Regions from separate parts of the Sinomonas sp. T428B genome, predicted to be linked through region 2. Evidence: riboswitches for the same ligand, from Rfam matches in the RefSeq annotation. Region 2 holds a riboswitch; the other holds the start of a gene.
What was found. A riboswitch is a leader RNA that binds a small molecule or an ion and turns the genes downstream of it on or off. The one in region 2 is predicted to bind glycine.

Region 1 (11,781 bases), 190 kb from region 2:
CCGCAAGCCCAAGGACCTGAGCGTCCATCACGGCCACCGCGTGGTCTCCTGGAAGGAGCTCCGCTCGAAGTTCCCCGACGAGGAGCCGGCAGCCGAGGACCGCCCCCGCATGTGGCGCCACCTCCGCCACCGAGCCGTGATCATCCTGCTGGCCCTCATCGTGGTGGCCGCGGCGGGGACGGCCCTGGCCGTCATCACCGGCCTCATCCGCCTGCCAGACGCGGCCGAGGCCCCGAGCCTCGCGCCCTGCCCCACGGGCACCTACGACTACCTCCCGCCCGAGCAGGTCAGCGTCAACGTGCTCAACGCGGCCGGGCGGGAGGGGCTCGCGCGGGAGGTCGCCGATCAGCTCATCGAGCGGAAGTTCGCCGTGGGGAACGTGGGCAACGAGCGCTACTTGACCGAGGCGACCGCCGTGATCCGGGGCGGCTTCGCGGGGGAGCCTGCGGCCTTCACCCTCCAGCGCAACGTCCCCGGAAGCGTCTTCGTTCGGGACGAGCGCGGCGACGCGAGCGTGGACCTCATCCTCGGGCCCGGCTACGAGGCCCTCGCGGACCCGGGACTCGTCGACCAGACGCCGGGCACGATCTCCTGCACCGCCCCGACCCATACGGCAACGAAACCCGTGCGCTGAGCCGGATCCGGCCCTGCCCGCGCTCAGCGGCGCACGGGCCTGCCCTCGGCATCGAAGCGCGCGCCCACGCCGAGCTGGATGAAGCGCACGGTGGCCGCCGTGCGGCGCTCGGCATCGTCGTCGTCCGCCGCGCCATCCTCGCCGCGCCCGCGGTCCGCGCTCGCGGTGAGCGAGCCGTGGACGAGGCGGACGAGCTCCTCGACGTCCGCCTGCGGCAGGTAGCCCTCGGCCATCGCGTCGAGCAGGATCTGCGTCAGCAGGGCGTTGAGCTCGCCGACGTGGTCGCCGAGCTTGGCGAAGGACGACGGCGAGAGCACCGCCCGCATCGCCGGCCCCGGGGGGAGGTGGCGGCGGGAGAGGTCCTCGACCTGGGCCCGGATGTAGACGGCGAGCCGGTCGATCGGGTTCTCGAGGCTGCTGAGCTCGGCCTTGAGGTCGGCGAGGAAGCGGCCCGTCTCGTCGAGTGCGTACCCGATGAGGAGCTCCTCCATGTCCGCGTAGTAGTTGTAGACGGCGGTGCGCCCGACGCCAGCCTGACGGGCGACGTCGGTCATGGTCAGGCCGGGGAGTCCGCGCGTGAAGAGCAGCTCGCCGAAGGCGTCCAGGATCCGGCGCTGCGTGAGCGCGCGCTGTGCTGCATTGGACTCGGCCTGTATGCGGGGCATGTTCACATTTTATGTCGGTGTGTCAGTAAACACCCGTCATGGCGCCGCATGTCGCCGTGACGGCATACGTCAAGGGCGGATCCTTTGACACTGCTGGGGCGTCCGAGACACTGAACGGATGCGGCCGCCGCGGCCGCTAGCACAACTGAAGACGCCGATGATCCGGGGCGGGAGAGTCCCGCCGGCGCGGCCAGCGGGTGCCGTAGGAGCAAATCCTCCCCAGGAATCTCTCAGGCCCGCGTACCGCCGCGGTGAGGCACCTCTGGAAAGCAGCCCACCAGGGCTCACCGACGGTGCAAGCGGACGCCAGCAGGTCCGCGGAAACTCCGTCCCGACCGAGGGCGTCGTCGCGAAGGTCGCGGCCGCCGTCCCCGAGCTCGGCCCTCACGGTCGCGTGCCTGCCGCACCATGGGATCGAGCCGACCTCGGACACATCGCTCCGCCTCGCCGACCTCGGCTACCGGGTGGTTCCGCACCTCGCCGCCCGCAGCATCGGCGAGCGCCCCCGCCTCGCCCGGATGATCGCGGACTTCGAGGCCGCGGGAATCACCGAGGTGTTCGCCATCGGCGTCGCCGGCTATCCCGAGGGGCACCCCGACCGCACGGGCGCCGAGCTCCTCGACGCGCTCCTGGCCAAGCAGCACCTCGCCTCGAGCGTCGTCACCCAGATGTGCTTCTCCGCCGCCGCGATCACGGACTAGGTGGCGCTCCTTCGCGGTGAAGGCGTGGACCTGCCCGTGTGGGCGGGCGTGGCGGGCCGTGTGCCACGGGCGCGGCTCGTCGCGCTCGCGGCCAAGATCGGCGTCGGCCAGTCGCTGACGTTCCTCAGCCGCAAGGGGCCCCTGGCCCGCCGGCTCCTGAGCGGCGGGACCTACTCGCCGGAGGGGCTCGTGGCGGAGCTCGAGGCGGCACGCGCGGAGCTTGCGGGGATCCACCTCTTCACGTTCAACAGCATCGGCTGAGGAGGCCGCAGGCCGCGATCTACCTCGCGGTGTGTCCCGTGGCTACGCTGGGCACGTGCTCCAGCTCAGGGCGACTGGATTGATCATCGCGCTGGCCGCCGCGGGCCTCACGTCATGTGCCGGCCAGCCATCCGCCCCGCCATGCTTCCCGCCGGAGTACACCGTGACGCCGGACAGGGCCGCCGCGGGGCAGCGCGTGACGGTATCGGCCCCCGACGCGACGTGCGACCCCCGCTACGGCGGCGGCGCGCGGATCGAGGTCACCTTGGTCGACGCCCAGGGTCGGACCCTCGTGCGGGAGCTCGCCCCCATGCGCGACGCCGGCGGGTTCCGCCTCGAGGTCGTCGTTCCCGCGGGTGCGGTGCCGGGTCCCGGCCACGTGTCGGCATACCCGTACGGCCTCGACTGGTGCGACGACACGGGGAGGAACAACCGCGTCGGGCGGGCGGCGGGCACGATGGCGGGGCGGCCCGGCGCCGTCGTCCTGGCCTCGTGTGCGGCCCGGGAGGTGCCGCTCACGATCCTGCCGTGAGCGGCTCCGACCCCGAAAACGCGGGATGGCGTTGAGGTCCGTACCCGAAAGGGTCAGGCCTGGCTGCTGAAGGCGGCGTCGAAGGATTGGCCGCTCGGGGCGAAGTCGAACTTCTTGAGCGCCGCCAGGGCTTCGGGGGCGCCGACGAGGCGGTCCATGCCCGCGTCCTCCCATTCGACCGAGATCGGGCCGTCGTAGCCGATCGCGGTCAGGGCGCGGAAGCAGTCCTCCCACGGCACGTCGCCGCGGCCGGCGGAGACGAAGTCCCAGCCGCGGTGCGGATCGCCCCAGGGCAGGTGCGAGGAGAGGATCCCGGCCCGGCCGTTGCCCATCCGCATGCGCGTGTCCTTGCAGTCCACGTGGTAGATCCGGTCTGCGAAGTCGGTGATGAATGCGACCGGGTCCAGGCCCTGCCACACCATGTGCGAGGGGTCCCAGTTCAGGCCGAACGCCTCGCGGTGCCCGATGGCCTCGAGGGCCCGCTGGGTGGACCAGTAGTCATAGGCGATCTCCGAGGGGTGGACCTCGTGCGCGAAGCGCACGCCGCACTCGTCGAAGACGTCCAGGATCGGGTTCCACCGGTCGGCGAAGTCCTGGAAGCCGGCCTCGATGACGTCCGCGCCGACGGGCGGGAACATGGCGATGTACCGCCAGATGCTCGAGCCCGTGAAGCCCACGACCGTCTTCACGCCGAGGGCCTTGGCCAGGCGGGCGGTGTTCTTGAGGTCCTCGGCGGCGCGCTGGCGCACGCCCTCGGGGTCGCCGTCGCCCCACACAGCCGAGCCGACGATCGCCTTGTGGCGGAAGTCGATCGGGTCGTCGCACACAGCCTGGCCCTTGAGGTGGTTGGAGATCGCGAACAGCTTGAGGCCGTGCCGGGCGAGGATGCCGAGGCGCTCGGCGACGTAGGCGCCGTCGTCCCAGCGGGAGGCATCAAGGTGCTCGCCGGAGACGGCGATCTCGAGGCCGTCGTAGCCCCAGCCAGCCGCGAGCTCGGCGACCTCCTCGAGCTTGAGGTCGGCCCACTGGCCAGTGAACAGGGTGAACGGGCGGGTCATGATGCTCCTCTCGGGCGGGGTGGGCTCGGGTGGGTGGGCGGCGGGTCAGACCTGCACCGCTGCGGACTTGGCGGCGGCGGACTCCTCGATCGCGGCCAGAACCCGCTGGACCTGCAGGCCCTCCTCGAAGGAGGGGCTCAGGGGCGAGCCGTCGCGGATGGCGGCGAGGAAGTCCCGCGCCTGGTGCGTGAAGGTGTGCTCCCAGCCGATCATGTGGCCCGGCGGCCACCACGCTCCTGCATACGGGTGGCTGGGCTCGGTCACGACGATCCGGCGGAACCCGGCCTCCTCGGCGGGGGCGGTCGCGTCGAGGAACTCGAGCTCGCCGAGGCGCTCGAGATCGAACGCGAGCGCCCCGGCGGAGCCGTAGACCTCGATCCGCAGCGAGTTCTTCCGCCCGGTGGCGACGCGGGAGGCCTCGACCGAGGCGACCGCGCCCGAGGCGAGGGACAGCGTGGCCCACGCGGCGTCGTCGACCGTCACGGCTTCTGCACCGCCTGGCCCTGGCCGCTGGCCCACAAAGGTGTGAAGGCGCCCGGACGCCTCCGTGACGGTGTCCCCCGTGAGGAACTGGACCTGGTCGATCGCGTGCGAGGCGATGTCCCCGAGCGCCCCCGACCCGGCGGTCTCCTTCCGGAGGCGCCACGTCATGGGCGCCGTCGCGTCCGCGAGCCAGTCCTGAAGGTACGACGCGCGGACCTCGCGGACGGTGCCGAGCCGGCCCTCGGCGATGAGCCGCTTCGCGTAGGCCAAGGCGGGCACGCGGCGGTAGTTGAACCCGACCATCGAGACCACGCCGCGCTCCCGGGCCGCCTGCGCGGCGGCGACCATGCGCTCGGACTCCTCGATCGTGTTCGCGAGCGGCTTCTCCACGAGCACGTGCTTGCCCGCCTCGAGTGCCGCGATGGCGATCTCGGCGTGCAGCCAGCCCGGCGCGCAGATGTCCACGATGTGCACGTCGTCCCGGGCGATCACCTCGCGCCAGTTCGTGGCCGACTCGGCCCAGCCGTAGCGGGCCGCGGCCCCGGCGACCTCGTCGGCGTTGCGGCCCACGAGGACCCTCTGCTCCACCGTCGGGACGTCGAAGAAGGCGGAGACGTTCCGCCACGCGTGCGAGTGCGCCTTGCCCATGAACGCGTAGCCGACGGCCGCGACACCCAGCGGCCGGACCTCGGGCCGGGCCGCGCTCACGCGCGCACCCCGCCGAGCGTGGCTTCCGTCGGCGCCCAGTCCTCGGGCAGGGGCGGGGACGGCGGCGCGCTGCTGGCGACCTCGGTGAAGGCGCCGGAGTCGACGGACTCGGAGATCGAGACCATCGCATCGAGGACGTGGTAGGCGAGCTGGCCCGTCGCGCGGTGCGGGGTCCCCCTGCGGATCGAGCGTGCCATGTCGAGCACGCCCATGCCGCGGCCGTCGGCCGGCCCGGTGGCGCGGATGGAGGTCCACTCGGTCTCCCCGGTGCGGCAGATCTGCAGCTCGCCCGTGAAGTAGTTCGGGTCCGGGAGCGAGAGGGTGGCCTCGGTGCCCGTGATCTCGACGAAGCCCATGCGCATGCGGGGCGACTCGAAGCTGAAGATGCTGTGCGAGGAGGCGCCGCCCTCGAACTGGGCGAGCGTGCTCACGTGGGTGGGGACCTCGACCTCGAAGGACTCGCCTGCCTTGGGGCCGGTGCCGATGACGCGCGTGGCCTTGGCCGTGGACCCGAGCGCCGCGACGCGGCGGATGCTGCCGAACGTCTGGACCAGGGCCGTGAGGTAGTAGGGGCCCATGTCGAAGAGCGGGCCCGCGCCGCGCTGGAACAGGAACGAGGGGTTGGGGTGCCAGGACTCGGGGCCCGGGGTCTGGAAGACCGTCTGGGCCGTGAGGGGCACGCCGATGTCGCCACGCTCGATCACCCGGCGGGCCGTCTGGAGCCCGGCCCCGAGGAAGGTGTCCGGCGCGCAGCCGAGCCGCAGCCCGGCGTCGTCTGCCTCCCTCAGCAGCCCGAGCCCGCTCTCGCGGTCGAGGGAGAACGGCTTCTCGCTCCACACGTGCTTGCCGGCGCGCACCGCCGCGGTGGCGACCTCGACGTGGGCGGCGGGGATGGTGAGGTTGACGATGATCTCGACGTCCGGGTGCGAGAGGGCGAGCTCGGGGGCGCCGTGCTCGGCGATGCCGTACTCCGCTGCGCGCGCCGCGGCCGCCTCGGGAAAGAGGTCCGCGACGACGTGGACTTGGAGGTCCGGGAAGCGCGTGAGGTTGTCGAGGTACTGCTTGCTGATGTTTCCGGCGCCGATGACGGCGACGCCGACGGGGCCGCGGCTCATCGGGCACCCGCCTGGAGGTAGCGCAGCGAGGCCTCGACGCCCTCGAAGATGTCCCCCGCGTAGGAATCGAACTCGACGACTCCGACCTCGAGGGCCTCGGCCGCGTCGAGGACGGCACAGAGGTCCATGGCGCCCTGGCCGGCCGGCAGCTGCGCCGACGTGTCGGTGGAGATGGGGCCGTCCTTGAGGTGGAGGGCGATGACGCGCTGGCCGAGCCGGCGCACGAGCGCGGCCGGGTCCTGCCCGCCGACCGCGGCCCAGTAGGCGTCCACCTCGAGGACTACCTCGGGATCGAGGAGCGAGGCGAAGTACTCGAGGGCCGTCGTGCCCTCGATCGTGGACTCGAGCTCCCACGCGTGGTTGTGGTACCCGACGCGGAGGCCGTGCTCCGCGGCCTCCTTCGCCGCGGCATTGAGCCGCTCGGCCGTGCCGCGGATCGTCTCGGCGTCCTGCCAGTGCTCCGCGGGGATGTAGGGATCGATCACGGTGCCGATGCCGAGCTTGACCGCGGCGGCGAAGACCGCGTCCTGGTCCGTGCTGAGCAGGGGCGCGTGGGCCGTGGGCGCGGACAGCCCGTGCTCGGCGAAGCCGGCCGCGAGCTCGTCGGTGCGGGCCACGAAGTCGTACGGCTCGACCTGCGTGTACCCGATCTGCGCGAGCCGGCCGAGGGTGCCTTGGAGGTCCGCGGCCACGGCGTCGCGGACCGTGTAGAGCTGGACGGAGTAGCTGGTCACAGATGTCCCTTCGTCAGGAGATTCTCCCGGCGGCCTGCCATGGCCCGCGCCGGCGTGATGCTGCTCACCAGACTAGGACCCCTTTTGTCGATGGACAAGCAAAAGTTGATTCTGGACGATCAGAAGTGCCCCGTGGGACACTGGGGCGCATGCCGAACCACGACGACGCCGCGCGCGACGCCGCCGAGCTGAGCCCGGCGGAGAGGGTCTTCGCGGCGCGGGCGGGTGACCTCTTCCAGCTCCTGCGGGACGGCCGGCCGTGGACGAGGGCGGAGCTCGCGGGCACGACGGGGCTCGCCCGCTCGACGGTCGCGGGACGCGTGGACCTGCTCATGCACACTGGCTTCGTCGTCTCCGTCGGCGAGGCGCTCTCGAGCGGCGGCCGCCCGCCGTCGCGCTTCGCCTTCCACCGGCAGGCCCGGACCATCCTCGCGGCCGACGTCGGCGCGAGCCACGTGCGCGTGGCCCTCACCGACCTCGGCGGGACGGTCCTCGCCGAGGAGCGCGCGCAGAGGCCCGTCGCGGACGGCCCCGAGGCCGTCCTCGGGCATGTCGTCGAGACGGGAACGCGCCTCATGGCCGACGCCGGCTGGCCCCGCACCCGGCTCGCGGGCGTCGGGATCGGCCTGCCCGGGCCCGTCGAGCACTCGACCGGACGGCCGGTCAAGCCGCCGATCATGCCCGGCTGGGACGGCTTCGACGTCGTCGGCTTCGTGCAGGACTCCTTCGCCGTCCCCGTCCTCGTGGACAACGACGTGAACATCATGGCGCTCGGCGAGCGGGCCGGCTTCTGGCCCGACGTCGACGACCTCCTCTTCGTCAAGGTGGCCACAGGCATCGGCTCGGGCATCATCTCGAGCGGGCAGCTCCAGCGCGGCGCCGACGGGACGGCGGGCGACCTCGGCCACGTGCGCGTGGCGAGGGGCGACGGCGTGGTGTGCCAATGCGGGAACATCGGATGCCTCGAGGCGGTCGCCTCGGGGACGGCGGTGGCCCGGGCCCTCACTGCCCAGGGCGTCGCCGCCGCGAGCGGCGCCGACGTCGTCGCGCTCGCCGCCGACGGGAGCCTGCCCGCTGTCCAGGCCCTGCGCCAGGCCGGGCGGGACATCGGCGAGGTCCTCGCGACGTGTGTGAACCTGCTCAATCCGGCCGTGATCGTGATCGGAGGCTCGATGGCCGCGGCGGGGGAGCACGTCATGGCGGGCGTGCGTGAGGTCGTCTACCACCGCTCGCCGCCGCTCGCGACGACGAACCTGCGCGTCGTCCTCTCCCGGGCGGGCGAGCGCGCCGCCGTCATGGGCGCGAGCCAGCTCGTGGCCCAGCACGTCCTCTCCCCGGCGGGCATCGAGGCCGCCCTTGCCGGCAGTTCAGGCGCCTCCGTCGGCGCCGGCTGATTCGGCGCGGCTCGGCGCGTAGGGCCGGCACGACGGGGTAAGAGGCGCCTGAGTCGCACGACACGGAATCAGAGGCCATGCGCCGAACACTGCCGACCAGTGCCGATCAAGGAGGAACCATGCGCGCGCTCGAACAGTATGCGGACCTGCTCAGGGGGGAAGGTCCGTGGTGCACGATCCACGCTGATGTCAGCACTGGCACCGTGGACAGCCTCGAGGCCACGGACGTCCTCGGGGACAACGTCGCGAAGGCGCTCGCCGACGCGGGCGCGGACAAGGCGAGCACGACGGCGGCCGGGCGGCTCACGTGGGCTGCCAAGGGGATGCCCGCCCCGGTCTCGCGCTTCGTCGTCATCGGCGGCGGCGAGGTCGTGGTCAACGAGGTCCTTCCCGGGGCGCCGCCCACGGGGACTCTCGTCGACGTCGGGCCGATCCCCGACCTCATGCCGCTCGCCGTGCACCTGGGCGGGGACCTCGTCTACCTCGTGGTCGAGGCCGAGCGGGCAGACGCCGAGATCCGCCGCCACCGGGCCTCGGAGGGGGGCGCCCTCGACGTCCAGGAGCTGCACGGAACGACCGAGAACCTCACGAAGGTGCCCTCCGGCGGGTGGTCCCAGGGCCGGTACCAGCACCGCACCGAGGAGATCTGGCGGCGCAACGGGGCCGACGTCGCGCGTGAGGTCGACGCACTCGTCGCCGACGGCAGCGTGGCCCTCGTGGTCCTCGCGGGAGACGAGCGGGCGCAGGAGAAGATCCGCGACGCCCTCGGCGAGCGGGCCCGCAGCCTCCTGCGCACCGTGGACATGAACTCCGCCGCGCCCGGCGCGGACCGCGAGCGGTTCCAGCATGAGGTCGGCCTGCTCGTCGCCGAGGCCGCGGCCAGGCGGCAGGCCCGGGTCCTCGAGCGGACGGCCGAGGGGAACGGTGCGCTCGGCGCCCGGGGCTGGGGCGAGACCGTCGCGGCGCTCCAGCAGGCGCGGGTCGACACGCTGTTCCTGGACCCCGACGGGGTCGCGGACCGCTCGCTGCTCGCGCTCGGGGCGCAGCCGTGGATCGCCCTGCACGAGGGCGAGAGCCTCAACGCTCCGATCCTCGGCCGGGCCCGGCCCGCCCCGGCGCTCCTGCGCGCGGCCGTGCTGACGGACGCGGACACGGTCCTCGTGCCGAAGGGCGTGCTCGGCACGGGGCACGGCGTCGGGGCGCTCCTGCGCTGGGAGTGATCCTGCGCTGGGAGTGATCTGCCGGGGGAGCCGGCCGGGCCCGTGACAGGCCCTTCACGCGGTGCGGCCGCCTGCGTACGCTCGTTGGCAGGGAGGTGATGCTGCATGAACGCAGTGCAAGGAGACCGCATCATTATCCACGGCCGGACCGTCGGCGCCGCCGACAGGCACGGCCAGATCATCGAGGTGAAAGGCGAGAACGGCGAACCGCCGTACCTCGTGAAGTTCGACGACGGGCACGAATCCGTCGTCTTCCCCGGCGGCGACTTCGCCGTCGAGAAGCCGCACTAGGCTTGAGGCCCGGCGCCGGCTCAGGCCAGGCGCCGGGCCTTGAGCACGGTGTCGGTCAGCACCGCCGTCTGCCCTTCGGGCCCTGTCGCGACACGGCCCTCGCTGCTGCCCGTCTCGACCGCCCACTCCGAGGGCCGCAGCCCGAGGGAGGCCGCGAGCTCCTGAGCCGAGGGCAGCCCGCCCTCCGGGGCGGGGTGGCGCGACCACGGCGGGAAGGCCCCGTGCCCGACGACGAACAGCAGGCCGCCCGGTGCGACGGCCCGTGTTGCCGCGAGCAGGATGTGCTCGCGCGGCAGCTCGACCGGAGAGTGCAGGAAGAGGGCCGCGACCAGGCTGTACTGCGCCTCCGGCTCCCACGTCGCGAGGTCGCGGTGGAGCCACGTCACGCGGTCCCCGACGCCCGCCTTTGCCGCGTGCTCGGCCGCTCGGCCCAGCGCGACGGGGGAGATGTCGACGCCGGTCACGCGCCACCCGCGGGATGCGAGCCAGATCGCGTCGGCCCCCTCGCCGCAGCCGAGGTCGATCGCAGTGCCGGGCGCGAGCATGCTGAGCTCGCGCACGAGCGCCGCGTTCGGCTTCCCGCTCCAGACCTGCTCGCGCTCGCGGTAGAAGCCGTCCCAGAACTCCGAGGGACGCGGGGTGGGGCCATGCGCAGGGTGCTCGTGATCGTCCATGCACGACTCCTATCGGGTCGGCCGATCCCGTGCAAGGCCCCGCGCGGGGGGACTAGCAGCCCTCGGGGCCGCAGGCCTGCCCGTCCAGTCCGGAGCCGCCGTCGTCCGCGGAGTCATGTGCGGCTCCGCCGCCAGCAGCGCCGACCATGACGAGCGGGTTGGCCTCGGCCCACGCCGTCTCGAGCGCCTGGGCGAAGAGCTCGGGGGACTGCGCCCCGGAGATCCCGTACCTGTTGTCCAGGACGAAGAACGGCACGCCCTGGATGCCGAGGGCCCGCGCGTGGGCGATGTCGGCGCGCACGGCGTCGGCGTGCTGGTGGGAGTCGAGGGCAGCCTCGACCTCGGCGGCGTCGAGCCCGGCGGCGGCGCCGATCCCGACGAGGACCTCCCGGCTGCCGATGTCGAGCCCGCGCTCGAAGTGGGCCGAGAGCAGCTCCTCCTTGACGGCGTCGGCCGTCGAGCCGGAGCCCCCCGCGGCGGCGTCGTGCTCCCGGGCGTGGTGGATGAGCTCGTGCCCAGCGAAGGAGTTGGCGACGACGATCCGCCCGAAGTCGTAGTCGAGGCCCTCGGCGGCGGCCACCCGGGTGACGTGGTCGAACATCTGCCGGACCTGCTCGGCCGCCAGGCCCTTGCGCTCGCTGAGGTAGTCCAGCTCCGTCCCGTCGTAGTGCTCGGGCAGGGAGGGGTCGAGCTGGTAGCTGTGCCACGTCACGGTGACCTGGTCGCGGTGCGGGAACCCGGCGAGGGCCTTCTCGAAGCGGCGCTTGCCGATGAAGCACCACGGGCAGGCGATGTCGGACCAGATGTCTACGTTCATGGAAGCTTCAAGTTCTTCCGGCCAGGGAAGTATTCCCGGCCCCGCACGTGCCGAGGGGCTGCCCCCGCGCAGCACCACTACGCGGGAGCAGCCCCTCGGCGTTCCTCCCCGTTGCCCTGCCCCCGTCCTTCGGGGTGCGTGTTGCGATTCCGCGCGCAGGGAATGGGAAAGCCTCTAGGCCGCGGCGAACTGCCGCTCGGGCAGGCCGGCCTCGAACTCGTCCTCCTTGCCCGCCGTCTCGCACAGGTAGCGAGCGTAGGCCGGCATCGTGAGGAAGGTCGGGAACTCGGCCCCCAGGGCGCACTCCTCGAAGAGCTCGCGGGCGTCGCGGAAGCGGTCGCCGTCGAAGCGCTCGAGCTTGGCGAACTCCTCGTCGAGGATCTCCTCGACCCAGTGCCGGGTCACGATCTCGCCCTGGTCCGTGATGGCCCGGGAGTAGATCCACTGCCAGATCTGCGAGCGGGAGATCTCTGCGGTCGCGGCGTCCTCCATGA
Region 2 (11,781 bases):
CTTCGATCTGACTGCGGGCCCTTGACAGTCTAGCCAGTCGGCGGCCGGCGGCCGCCCCACCCTCTGAGCGTCGGATCACGGCCGGTTTGCGACCGGCAAGACGGGGAATGCGGAGGGCATGGCACACAGCAGCACCGACAAGATCAATGGCAAGAGGGTCGCGTTCCTGGCGGGCCGGGGGGTCGAGCAGGCCGAGCTCACGGAGCCCTGGAAGTCCGTCGAACGCGCCGGAGGGCAGCCCGTCCTCATCTCGCCGGAGGAGGGGAAGGTCACCGCGATGAGGCACGACTGGGAGCACGGCGACACGTTCCCCGTGGACGTCCCCCTCTCCCAGGCCAGCGCCGACGACTTCGACGCGCTCGTCCTGCCGGGCGGCACGCTCAACGCGGACAGGATGCGGCTCGAGAAGGAGGCCGTGGCCCTCGTGAAGGCCTTCGCGGAGGCCGGGAAGCCGATCGCGGCGATCTGCCACGGCCCGTGGATCCTCATCGAGGCCGGGGTGGCCCAGGGCCGCAGGATGACCTCGTACCCCTCCCTCGAGAGCGACCTGCGGAACGCAGGAGCGGACTGGGTGGACGAGGAGGTCGTGACCGACCGCGGCCTCACGACCTCCCGCAGGCCCCGCGACCTCGAGCCGTTCTGCGCGAAGATGCTCGAGGAGATCGCCGAGGGCCGGCACGCCTAGAGCAGGTCTGCTAGCCCTGCCCGGCCCGCTCCTGCGAACCAATCCCATCAAACCTCTTGACCCTCTCCTCGTCGCCGATATACATTCAAGACGCATAGAAATTGTCGTCGACAATCGACGACCTGCGGTTGCCCGACAGCAAGGAGAGATCCATGGCATTCGACACCCTGCCCAAGTTCGTCACGTTCGACATGAATGGGACGCTCATCAAGTTCGCGATCAACGACTCGATGCGGGAGGTCCTGGGCGACAGGCTGCCCGCCGAGGTCGCCGACGAGTACCTGCGGATCTGCAAGGCGTACCGGATCGACGAGTGCATGGGGGACTACAAGCCGTTCCACGAGATCGTGGCCAACTCCATGGAGCGCGCCTCGCGCAAGGTCGGCCTCGAGTTCCGCTCGGACGAGGCGCGGGAGGTGTACGAGCGGATCCCCACCTTCGGCCCGTATCCAGGCGTCACCGCCGCCCTCAACCGCCTGGCCGAGGCGGTCCCGCTCGTCATCATCACGAACAGCGACACCGCGCAGGCCGAGCGCCTCGCGGAGAACCTCAAGGCCCCCTTCGAGGTCGTCATCACGGCCGAGCAGATGGGCTGCTACAAGCCGCGCCTCGCTGCCTTCGACTACCTGTTCGAGAAGCTCGGGGTGACCCCCGACGAGCTCGTGCACGTCTCCGCGAGCCCGATGTACGACCTGCGCTCCGCGGCCGTGATGGGCATCGAGAAGAAGGTCTACGTCGACCGCGGCTTCGAGCACGACGAGCACTGGCTCGGCTACGAGCGCATCACCGACATGGCAGACCTCCCCGTCCTCTTCGGCCTGCCGCGGCCCGATGCGTCCTAGGAGAGAGAGGCCTACCGCCCCGCGGGCTCCCGCGCGGGGGAGCCGGCGACGGCGGCTCCGAGCGCGCCGTCGACCGCCGTGAGCACGCGGGCCGCGGCCTCATCCTCGCTGCCCGAGGCGTCCACGCGCAGGAGCCCGGGGAACGCGGCGAGTGAGCGGTAGGCCGCGTCGAACGCGGCGAGGTCCTCCTCGGTCTCGACGTCGGTTCCGCGCACGCGCACGCGCTCGGCGGCCAGCGCCGGCGGCACCTCGAGGAACACGACGAGGTTCGCGGGCGGGAGCCGGTCCGCGAGCCGGTGGAACCACCGGGGGGTCGCGACGCCGCGGGCGGCGTCGAGCGCGAGCTGGCACACCGCATGCCGGTCGTGGACGACGACGGCGGGCGGCCGGGTGAGCGCGGCGAGCCGCGCCTCGCCTCGCAGCAGGTTGAGGGCGCGCACGGCCGCCTCGAGGAGGCTCAGGCCGCGCGCGCCGAGGAGGCCGCGCGCCGTCGTGCCCGCGCGGCGGGCGAGCGTGTCGATCCTCCGCCGGCCGCCGGGGGCGGCGAGCAACTCGGTGTCGAGGCCCCGCTCCGCGAAGGCGTCCGCGAGGGCGCGGGCCGCCGTCGACTTGCCCGAGCCGTCGATGCCGGCCAGGACGATGCGCACGGGCGCGGGAGTCGTCGGACGGGGCGGGCGGGACGTTCGCTGGGACATGGGACCTCCTGGACTCCCTCCCACCCTACGGAAGGAGCGTCAGCCGCCGCTGGGCGTCCCCTGTGCGCCCGCTGAGAGCAGGGGCGTCAGCACTCGACGACGTTGACGGCGAGGCCCCCCATCGCCGTCTCCTTGTACTTGTGGCTCATGTCCTTGCCGGTCTCGCGCATCGTCACGATGACCTCGTCGAGCGAGACGCGGTGCGAGCCGTCGCCCCAGAGGGCCATCTTGGCGGCGTTGATGGCCTTGGCCGCGGCGATCGCGTTGCGCTCGATGCACGGGACCTGGACGAGCCCGCCGATCGGGTCGCACGTGAGGCCGAGGTTGTGCTCCATCGCGATCTCGGCCGCGTTCTCGACCTGGGCCGGCGTGCCGCCCATGACCTCGGCGAGGCCCGCGGCCGCCATGGACGACGCCGACCCGACCTCGCCCTGGCAGCCCACCTCGGCGCCGGAGATCGAGGCCTGCTCCTTGTAGAGCACTCCCACGGCGCCGGCGGCAAGCAGGAACCTCACGACGACGTCGTCCCTGTCCTCCTGGCTGGCCTGGTCCATGCCTGGGGCGTAGTTGAGCGCGTAGTAGAGGACGGCGGGGATGATCCCGGCGGCGCCGTTCGTGGGGGCCGTGACGACGCGCCCGCCCGAGGCGTTCTCCTCGTTCACGGCGAGGGCGATGAGGTTGACCCACTCCTGCCAGTACTTCGGGTCGCGGTCCTTGTCCTCCTTGAGGAGCCGCTCGTGCCAGCCGGGCGCGCGGCGGCGGACCTTGAGCCCTCCGGGCAGGAGGCCCTCGCGCTTGAGGCTCGACTCGACGCAGCCCTCCATGACGGACCAGATGTGCAGCAGCCCCTCACGGATCTCCTCCTCGGAACGGGAGGCCTTCTCGTTGACGAGCATGATCTCGCTGATGGACAGGCCGTGGGAGGCGCACCAGCGGAGGAGCTCCGCAGCCGTCCGGAACGGCAGGGGCAGCTCCTTCTTGGACTCCTCGAGCTCGGCCTGCGCGGCCTTCTCCTCGCCCTCGCGGACGATGAACCCGCCGCCGACCGAGAAGAACGTCGCCTCGTGCAGGAGCTCGGGCGAGCCCGCGCCGTCGTCCGCGCCAAACACCTGGAATCGCATGCCGTTGGTGTGCCGGGGCAGGACGGTGAGCGGGTGCAGGACCATGTCCTGCACGCCGTAGGTCAGGAGTGTGCCGCCGGCGAGGTTGAGCTTGCCGGTCTCGGCGATCGAGGCGAGGCGCTCCTCGACCTGGTCGGGGAGGATCTCCTCGGGCTCGAAGCCCTCGAGGCCGAGGAGGACGGCGGTGAAGGTGCCGTGGCCGTGCCCCGTGGCCGCGAGCGAGCCGTACAGGTCGACGCGCAGCGACGTGACCCGGTCGAGGAGGCCCTGCTCGCGCAGCTCGCGGGCGAAGACCGCCCCAGCGCGCATGGGGCCGACGGTGTGGGAGCTGGAGGGGCCGATGCCCACGGAGAAGAGCTCGAAGACGCCGACTGCCATGTCGACCACTCCTTCCTCGAAAGATGGTGGAGGTGCGCGCGCCCCGGACCGGCCGGTGGGCCGGGGTGCGGGGCGCGCGCGGCCCGGTGCTAGGCGAGGTCCGCCACGCCCGGGTAGAGCGGGTGCGCCGCGGCGAGTGCCTCGACGCGGGCCTTGAGGCCGGAGAGGTCCTCGTCCGGGCCCGCGATGAGGGCCCGGGCGATGATGTCCGCGACCTCGCGGAAGGCGGCCTCGCCGAAGCCGCGTGTGGCCAGGGCCGGGGTGCCGATGCGCAGGCCCGAGGTGACCATCGGCGGCCGCGGGTCGAACGGGACCGCGTTGCGGTTGACCGTGATCTCGATCGCCGCGAGCCGGTCCTCGGCCTGCTGCCCGTCGAGGTCCGCGTGGCGCAGGTCCACGAGGACCAGGTGCACGTCAGTGCCGCCCGAGACGACGCCGATGCCGGCGGCCTTGACATCCTCGGCCGTGAGCCGCTCGGCGATGATCTTCGCGCCTGCGAGGACGCGCTCCATCCGCTCGCGGAACTCGTCCGAGGCGGCGATCTTGAACGCGACGGCCTTGCCCGCGATGACGTGCTCGAGCGGCCCGCCCTGCTGGCCGGGGAACACGGCCGAGTTGACCTTCTTGGCGATCTCGGCGTCGTTGGTCAGGATGATGCCGCCGCGCGGGCCCGCAAGGGTCTTGTGCGTCGTCGACGTCGTCACGTGCGCGTGCGGGACCGGCGAGGGGTGCAGGCCCGCGGCGACGAGACCCGCGAAGTGGGCCATGTCCACCATGAGGTACGCCCCGACGGAGTCGGCGATGCGCCGGAACTCGGCGAAGTCGAGCTGGCGCGCGTACGCGGACCAGCCGGCCACGATGAGCTGCGGCCTGTGCTCCTGCGCGAGGCGCTCGACCTCGGCCATGTCGATCCGGTGGTCCTCCTCGCGGACCTGGTACGGGATGACGTTGTACAGCTTGCCGGAGAAGTTGATCTTCATCCCGTGCGTGAGGTGCCCGCCGTGGGCCAGGTTCAGGCCCATGATCGTGTCGCCGGGCTTGATGAGCGCATGCATGACCGAGGCGTTCGCCTGGGCGCCCGAGTGCGGCTGGACGTTCGCGTACTCGGCGCCGAAGAGCGCCTTGACCCGGTCGATCGCGAGCTGCTCGATGACGTCGACGTGCTCGCAGCCGCCGTAGTAGCGCTTGCCCGGGTAGCCCTCGGCGTACTTGTTCGTCAGCACGGAGCCCTGGGCCTGCATGACGGCCACGGCCGTGTGGTTCTCCGAGGCGATCATCTCGAGGCCCCCGCGCTGGCGGGCGGCCTCGGCGTTGATGCTCGCGGCGATCTCCGGGTCGAAGGCGGCGAGGTCGGCGTCGAGGGACGCCGAGCGGACCTGCTCGAAGACAGGGGCTGTGTTCTGCCTGACGGCAGCGGCGCTCACAGCTCGCCCCCGTTCTTGGACGCGTACTCCTCGGCGGAGAGCAGCGGGCCCTCCTCGGAGACCTCGACCGTGAAGAGCCAGCCGGCGCCGTACGGGTCCTCGTTGACCAGGGCGGGGTTGTCGATGGCCTCCTGGTTGATCTCCACGACGGTGCCGGACACCGGGGAGTAGAGGTCGGAGACGCTCTTCGTGGACTCGATCTCGCCGCACGTCGAGCCGGCGGTGACCTCGCTGCCGACCTCGGGCAGGTCGAGGTAGACGACGTCGCCGAGGGCGTCGGCGGCCACCTGGGACACGCCGATCTTGGCCGGCGAGGCGGTCGTGTCGAGCCACTCGTGCTCTTCGGAGTACCGGAGACCGGTCTGGACCTTGCTCATGTCAGGGCTTCCTTCTTTCGTCGCGGGAACGGCTGGGGCTACTTCTGGCGCTGGTAGAACGGCAGCTCGACGACCTCGAAGGGCTCGGCCTTGCCGCGCAGGTCCGCATCGAGGCGGGTGCCCGGGGCGGCGTGCTCGACGTCGACATAGGCGAGCGCGACCGGGTAGCCGAGGGTCGGGCTCGGCTGGCCCGAGGTGACCTCGCCGACCTGCACGCCGTCCTTGAGGACTGGGTAGTGCGAGCGCGCGGCGCGTCGCCCGAGGCCGCGGAGGCCCACGAGCCGCTGGCCGCTCGTGGCGCCCTCGCCGTCGTCCTTCGCCGCCTGCAGCGCGGCGCGGCCCACGAAGTCGCCCTCCTTGCTCTTGAGCGCGACGACGCCGCCGAGGCCCGCGGCGAACGGCGTGCCCGCCCGGGAGAGCTCGTTGCCGTACAGCGGCATGCCCGCCTCGAGGCGCAGCGAGTCGCGCGAGGCGAGCCCGCAGGGGACGAGCCCGTGGCCCTCGCCCGCGGCCGCGAGGGCCTTCCACAGCTCGACGGCACGGGCGTTGGGCACGAACAGCTCGAAGCCGTCCTCTCCGGTGTAGCCGGTGCGGGCGAGGAGTACTGGGATGCCGGCAGCCTCGAGCTCGACGGCGGCGTAGTACTTCAGGCCGGTCACCGCGGCAGCGTCGTCGGGGTGCACGACGGCGAGCACGATCGCCTGGGCGTTCGGGCCCTGCACCGCGATGAGGGACGTCTCCGCGGAGGCGTCGCGCAGCGTCACCGCCGCCCCGCCGCGGGCATCCCCGAACGCCGCGAGGCGAGCGTCGAGCTCTGCGGCGACGGTCGCGGCGTTGCCCGCGTTGGGGACGACGAGGAAGTCGTCCTCGGCGACGCGGTAGACGATGAGGTCGTCGATGATCCCGCCGTCCTCGGCGCAGATGAGCGAGTACTTGGCCTTGCCCACCGCGATCGCGGACAGCTTGCCCACGAGGGCGTAGTCGAGGAAGGCGGCCGCGTCGGGGCCCGTGGCCCAGACCTCGCCCATGTGGGAGAGGTCGAAGAGGCCGGCCGTGGCACGGACGGCGCGGTGCTCGGCGAGCTCGGAGCCGTACTTGAGCGGCATCTGCCAGCCGCCGAAGTCGGTGAAGGACGCCCCGAGGGCAGCGTGCTCGTCGTAGAGCGCCGTGCGCTGCTCTGCAGCGGCCGGCGCGGTGGTGGTCTCAGTCATGGGAGTCTCCTGGGAGGTGGCGTGTCAGTGGCCCGCCGGCGGGGCCGCGTCGAGGACGCGGCCCCGCCCGGCGACGTGCGGGGGCGTCAGTTCTCGAAGGACTCGAGCGGCGGGCACGCGCACACAAGGTTGCGGTCTCCGCCGGCGCCGTCGATGCGGCCGACGGGGGCGAAGTACTTGTCCTGGGTGCGGGTGCGGCCGGGGAAAGCGGCCTGCTCCCGGGTGTAGGGGCGCTCCCACTCGCTGGTCACGACGGCGGCGGCCGTGTGCGGGGCGCGGCGCAGCGGAGAGTCCGCGAGGGCGAAGTCGCCCGCGGCGACCTGGTCGATCTCGGCGCGGATCGCGATCATCGCCTCGATGAACCGGTCGATCTCGCCGAGGTCCTCGGACTCGGTCGGCTCGACCATGAGCGTGCCGGCCACCGGGAAGGCCAGGGTCGGGGCGTGGAAGCCGAAGTCGATGAGGCGCTTGGCCACGTCCTCGGCGGTGACCCCCGTCTTGGCCGTGAGCTGGCGCAGGTCGAGGATGCACTCGTGCGCGACGAGCCCGCCCTCGCCCGTGTAGAGGACGGGGAAGTGCTCGTCGAGCCGCTTGGCGATGTAGTTCGCCGCGAGCAGCGCGGACTTCGTGGCCTCGGTCAGGCCCTCCCCGCCCATGAGCTTGACATAGGCCCACGAGATCGGCAGCACGCCGGCGGAGCCGAAGCGCGAGGCCGAGATCGGGACATCGCCACCGCCCTGCCAGTCCGCCGCGTTGCCCGGCATGAACGGGGCCAGGTGCGCGCGCGCCGCGACGGGGCCGACGCCGGGGCCGCCTCCGCCGTGCGGGATGCAGAAGGTCTTGTGCAGGTTCAGGTGCGAGACGTCGCCGCCGAACCGGCCGGGCTGGGCCAGGCCGACGAGCGCGTTCATGTTCGCGCCGTCGATGTACACCTGGCCGCCCGCGGCGTGCACGGCGTCGCAGACCTCGCGCACGTCGGCGTCGTAGACGCCGTGCGTGGACGGGTAGGTGATCATGATCGCCGCGAGCCGGTCCCCGTTCGCCTCGATCTTGGCGTAGAGGTCCGTGTGGTCGATCGTGCCGTCCGCGGCCGTGGCCACGACGACGACCTTCATCCCGGCCAGGACGGCCGAGGCGGCGTTCGTGCCGTGGGCCGAGGCGGGGATGAGGCACACGTCGCGCTGGGCCTCGCCGCGCGAGTGGTGGTATCCGCGGATTGCGAGCAGGCCCGCGAGCTCGCCCTGCGAGCCGGCGTTGGGCTGGATCGAGACCTGGTCGTAGCCGGTGATCGTGGCGAGGTCCGCCTCGAGGTCGGCGATGAGCTCGCGCCAGCCCTCGGTCTGGGAGTCCGGGGCGAAGGGGTGGATGCCGGCGAACTCGGGCCACGTGATGGCCTCCATCTCGACGGTCGCGTTGAGCTTCATCGTGCAGGAGCCGAGCGGGATCATCGTTCGGTCGAGCGCGAGGTCGCGGTCCGAGAGGCGGCGCAGGTAGCGCAGCATCTGGGTCTCGGACCGGTGGGTGTGGAACACCGGGTGCGTGAGGTACGGGCTCGAGCGGTGCGCGGCTGCCTCGATCGCGAAGCCCGCACCCGCGGACCCGGCGGTGTCGACGCCGTCGCCCGCCGCGCCCGCGCCGAAGACACCGGCGACGGTCGCGACGATCTCCGCCGTCGTCGTCTCGTCGCACGAGATCCCCACGGTGTCCGCGTCGACGAGGCGCAGGTTCACGCCCTGCTTCTCGGCCGCGGCGACGAGCGCCGCGGCGCGGCCCGGGACGTGAGCGGTGACGGTGTCGAAAAAGCTGCGGTGCGCGATCTCGACGCCGGCGCCCTCGAGGGCCGCGGCGAGCGAGCGGGCGTGCGCGTGCGTGGTTTGCGCGATCGCCTTGAGGCCCTCGGGGCCGTGGTAGACGGCGTACATCGAGGCGACGATCGCCAGGAGCGCCTGCGCGGTGCAGATGTTCGAGGTCGCCTTCTCGCGGCGGATGTGCTGCTCGCGGGTCTGGAGCGCGAGGCGGTAGGCGGGGGCGCCGGCGTCGTCCTTCGACACGCCCACGAGGCGGCCCGGGAGCTGGCGCTCGAGGCCAGCGTGCACGGCCATGAACGCCGCATGCGGGCCGCCGTAGAACAGCGGGACGCCGAAGCGCTGCGCGGAGCCGACGGCGATGTCCGCGCCCTGCTCGCCCGGGGACTTGATGAGCGTCAGCGCGAGGAGGTCGGCGGCGACGGCGACCATCGCCCCGCGCTCCTTGGCCTCGGCGATGAGGGCCGTCGCGTCGGCGACGCGGCCGGACGCGCCGGGCTGCTGGAGCACGACGCCGTTGATCGGGCCGTCGGGCAGGCCCTTCGAAAGGTCCGCGACCTCGACCTCGAAGCCGAGCGCCTCCGCGCGGCCCTTCACGATCGCGATCGACTGCGGGAACAGGTCGGCATCCAGGACCGTCTTGCCGCCGGCGGCCCTCTTGTCCTTGTTCGCCCGGCGCATGAGCAGCACGGCCTCGGCCACGGCCGTGGCCTCGTCGAGCAGGGATGCGTTGGCGATCGGAAGGCCCGTGAGGTCCTCGACCGCCGTCTGGAAGTTCAGCAGGGCCTCGAGCCGGCCCTGGGAGATCTCGGGCTGGTAGGGGGTGTAGGCCGTGTACCAGGCCGGGTCCTCGACAATGTTGCGGCGGATCACCGGCGGGGTCACGGTGTCGTAGTAGCCCTGCCCGATCATCTGGATGCGGGGCTTGTTCTTGGCCGCGAGGCGGCGGAGGGCGGCGAGGGCCTCGGTCTCGCTCAGGGCGCGGGAGAGGACGAGCGGCTTGTCCTGCTTGATGCTGTCCGGGACGGCGGTGGCTGCCAGTGCATCGGCGCTGTCGAAGCCGACCGTGTCGAGCATGTGCTTGATGTCCGCGTCGCGCCGCGCGCCGATATGGCGCTCGACGAAGGCTGCGGGGGCTGAAAGGTCCGTCACGGGGAACTCCATCAATCTGGCCGACCCGAGGGTTCGGCGATTTAACAGGCTCCTCCCCGCTCTGTATCGGACCTGAGAGATTCCGCTGACGTTCTGCACTTGCGACGCCGGCTTGCACCGTCGGTGAGCCCAGCATCGCTGGGCATCTTTCCAGAGTTGCCTTGCCGCGGCGGTACGGGTGCCTGAGAGATTCCTGGGGAGGTGTTGCTCCTACGGCGCCTGCTCGCTCATGCTCGCAGGACTCTCCCGCCGCAGATCAGAGGCTTATTCAGTTGTGCTGCCTTCCAATTCTGCTATGCACAGGCTCATATCAGCAAATGACGACCGTCCCCAGGGCGGCGTACCGCACCGCACGCACCCTACGCGGCAGGGCCCGTCGATCCGCGGGGGATCTCCGGGCCCTGCCGTTCGTGCCGGCCGCGCCTAGCGCGCGGCCTGCGAGCGCTTCATCAGGCGCTCGGTCGCGGCGTCTGTGGACCGGTGCACGCCGCGGATCGCGCCGAGCAGCATGGTCGCGCCGACAAGGGCCAGGATGGCCAGGACGAACAGCAGCCCACCCAGGGCCACGGTGCCGAAGAACACGGCAGTCTGAAGGTTGAACTCGAACATCGCTCCACTCGCTCTGGGCCCCACTCCGGATGGGAACCCCCTCAATTCTGAGGCCGCCCAGGAGGCCCGACGGCCTGTCCTCGACGTGAATTCGGACACACTCGCGCGAGAGGGGGTCAGGAGCAGGACTTGCCGTCGGGCGAGGTCCCGGGCAGGCCCCCGAGGAGACTGCCAAGCCCCTGCTCCTCCTCCGGACGGCACTCCTGGACAGGGGTCGGCGACGGGGACGGAGCGGGGGCGGCGGAGGCGGCCGGGGCAGGGGCCGGCGCCGCAGCGGACGGCACGGTGGCCGCCGGCGTCGTAGGGGCCGCGGCGGGCGCCGACGGCGTCGTGGAGGCTGTCGGGGTAGCTGTGTGCGTCGCTGTCGGGACCGGCGAGGAGGGAGCCGCCGGGATGGAGGACGGCGACACCCTGGACGGCGCCGAGGACGGCGTGGGTAACGATCCCGCCGCCGTGCCCCCTGGGCCGGGGGCAAACCCCCGCTCGTGCGCGACGAGGCCGCTCAGCGCAGCGGTCCACGCGCCGAGGACGCCCTGCAGAGAGGCGGCGCCGAGGGCGAGGAGGAGGGCGACGACGGCGCCCCACACGACGACGGTCGGGATGAAGACGGCGGGTTCGGACCGGCGCCCCGACGGCCTCCGGATGAGGGCGGCGCACAGGACCACCGCCGCGACGGAGAGGACCACGAGTGGCGCGGCGGCCAGGCCCACGATGGCGGCCGCGGCCAGGAGCGCGCCCGCCGCCGCGGCGGCCAGGGTCCGGGGGGAGAAGCGGGACGGTTCGCGGAGGGCCCGCCGGGACCTGGCTGGTCCTCCGGCGGCTCCTGCGCGCGATCGTGTTTGAGCTGACACCGCCGCATATTGTGCCATGCCGAGATGACTGGATCAGTCACGGCCGTTCACGGGCCATCCGGCCTCACTGGGCGTCAAGAACCCGGGCGCCCGTGCCAGCCCGGCCGTTTCTCCCACTCCGAGCGCAAGACGCCGCACACGACGGCGTCGTACAGCTGGCCGCGGACCTTGCGCGCCTGCCGGAACCTGGCCTCCTCGGTGAAGCCGAGCTTCTCGCCGATGCGGAGCATGCCGGCGTTGCCGCTCCAGGTCGCGTAGTCCAGCCGGCCGCTGTCGGTGGCGCGGAAGAGGTAGTCGGTCCACAGGGCGAGGGCCTCGGTCCCGTAGCCCCCGGACCAGTGGGCCGGGTCGAAGATGACGAGCCCCATCCGCCGCCACGGGAGCAGCGCGGTGCCCTCGGCGTCCCCCTCGCCGGGCTTCTCCTCCCAGTACCAGGAGACCTGGCCGACGAACTCCCCGGTGGCGGCATCGGCGACGGCGAGCGCCTCCCGCGGCTCCGGCCAGTCACGGTAGCGCACCCGGCGCTGGAGTCCGTCGCACCAGCCGTTGGCGCCCTCGGCCGACCATCTCGAGTAGAAGGGGCCGTCATAGAGCTGCCATTCATGCACTCCCCCGCTGCCCGTGCCGGGGG

Region 1: it holds a riboswitch for glycine, as region 2 does, so the genes downstream of both, ACUYMY_RS03010 (hypothetical protein) here and gcvP (aminomethyl-transferring glycine dehydrogenase) in region 2, are expected to answer to the same signal.

What each region holds. Positions count from the first base shown of each region.
Region 1 is NZ_JBRAZR010000001.1:634,719-646,499, forward strand. It holds gene ACUYMY_RS03000 (LytR C-terminal domain-containing protein) at 1-634, shown strand, start outside; gene ACUYMY_RS03005 (TetR/AcrR family transcriptional regulator) at 658-1,299, opposite strand; glycine riboswitch at 1,458-1,555, shown strand; gene ACUYMY_RS03010 (hypothetical protein) at 1,764-2,000, shown strand; gene ACUYMY_RS03015 (hypothetical protein) at 2,025-2,261, shown strand; gene ACUYMY_RS03020 (hypothetical protein) at 2,317-2,793, shown strand; gene ACUYMY_RS03025 (sugar phosphate isomerase/epimerase family protein) at 2,847-3,851, opposite strand; gene ACUYMY_RS03030 (Gfo/Idh/MocA family protein) at 3,897-5,042, opposite strand; gene ACUYMY_RS03035 (Gfo/Idh/MocA family protein) at 5,039-6,157, opposite strand; gene ACUYMY_RS03040 (sugar phosphate isomerase/epimerase family protein) at 6,154-6,891, opposite strand; gene ACUYMY_RS03045 (ROK family transcriptional regulator) at 7,041-8,285, shown strand; gene ACUYMY_RS03050 (baeRF2 domain-containing protein) at 8,405-9,505, shown strand; gene ACUYMY_RS03055 (DUF1918 domain-containing protein) at 9,611-9,796, shown strand; gene ACUYMY_RS03060 (SAM-dependent methyltransferase) at 9,817-10,470, opposite strand; gene ACUYMY_RS03065 (DsbA family oxidoreductase) at 10,523-11,287, opposite strand; gene aceB (malate synthase A) at 11,462-11,781, opposite strand, start outside.
Region 2 is NZ_JBRAZR010000001.1:820,191-831,971, reverse strand. It holds gene ACUYMY_RS03920 (type 1 glutamine amidotransferase domain-containing protein) at 119-685, shown strand; gene ACUYMY_RS03915 (haloacid dehalogenase type II) at 838-1,527, shown strand; gene ACUYMY_RS03910 (nucleoside/nucleotide kinase family protein) at 1,539-2,222, opposite strand; gene ACUYMY_RS03905 (L-serine ammonia-lyase) at 2,309-3,721, opposite strand; gene glyA (serine hydroxymethyltransferase) at 3,811-5,145, opposite strand; gene gcvH (glycine cleavage system protein GcvH) at 5,142-5,522, opposite strand; gene gcvT (glycine cleavage system aminomethyltransferase GcvT) at 5,561-6,733, opposite strand; gene gcvP (aminomethyl-transferring glycine dehydrogenase) at 6,820-9,702, opposite strand; glycine riboswitch at 9,742-9,849, opposite strand; glycine riboswitch at 9,851-9,949, opposite strand; gene ACUYMY_RS03880 (hypothetical protein) at 10,114-10,299, opposite strand; gene ACUYMY_RS03875 (hypothetical protein) at 10,416-11,150, opposite strand; gene ACUYMY_RS03870 (GNAT family N-acetyltransferase) at 11,225-11,781, opposite strand, start outside.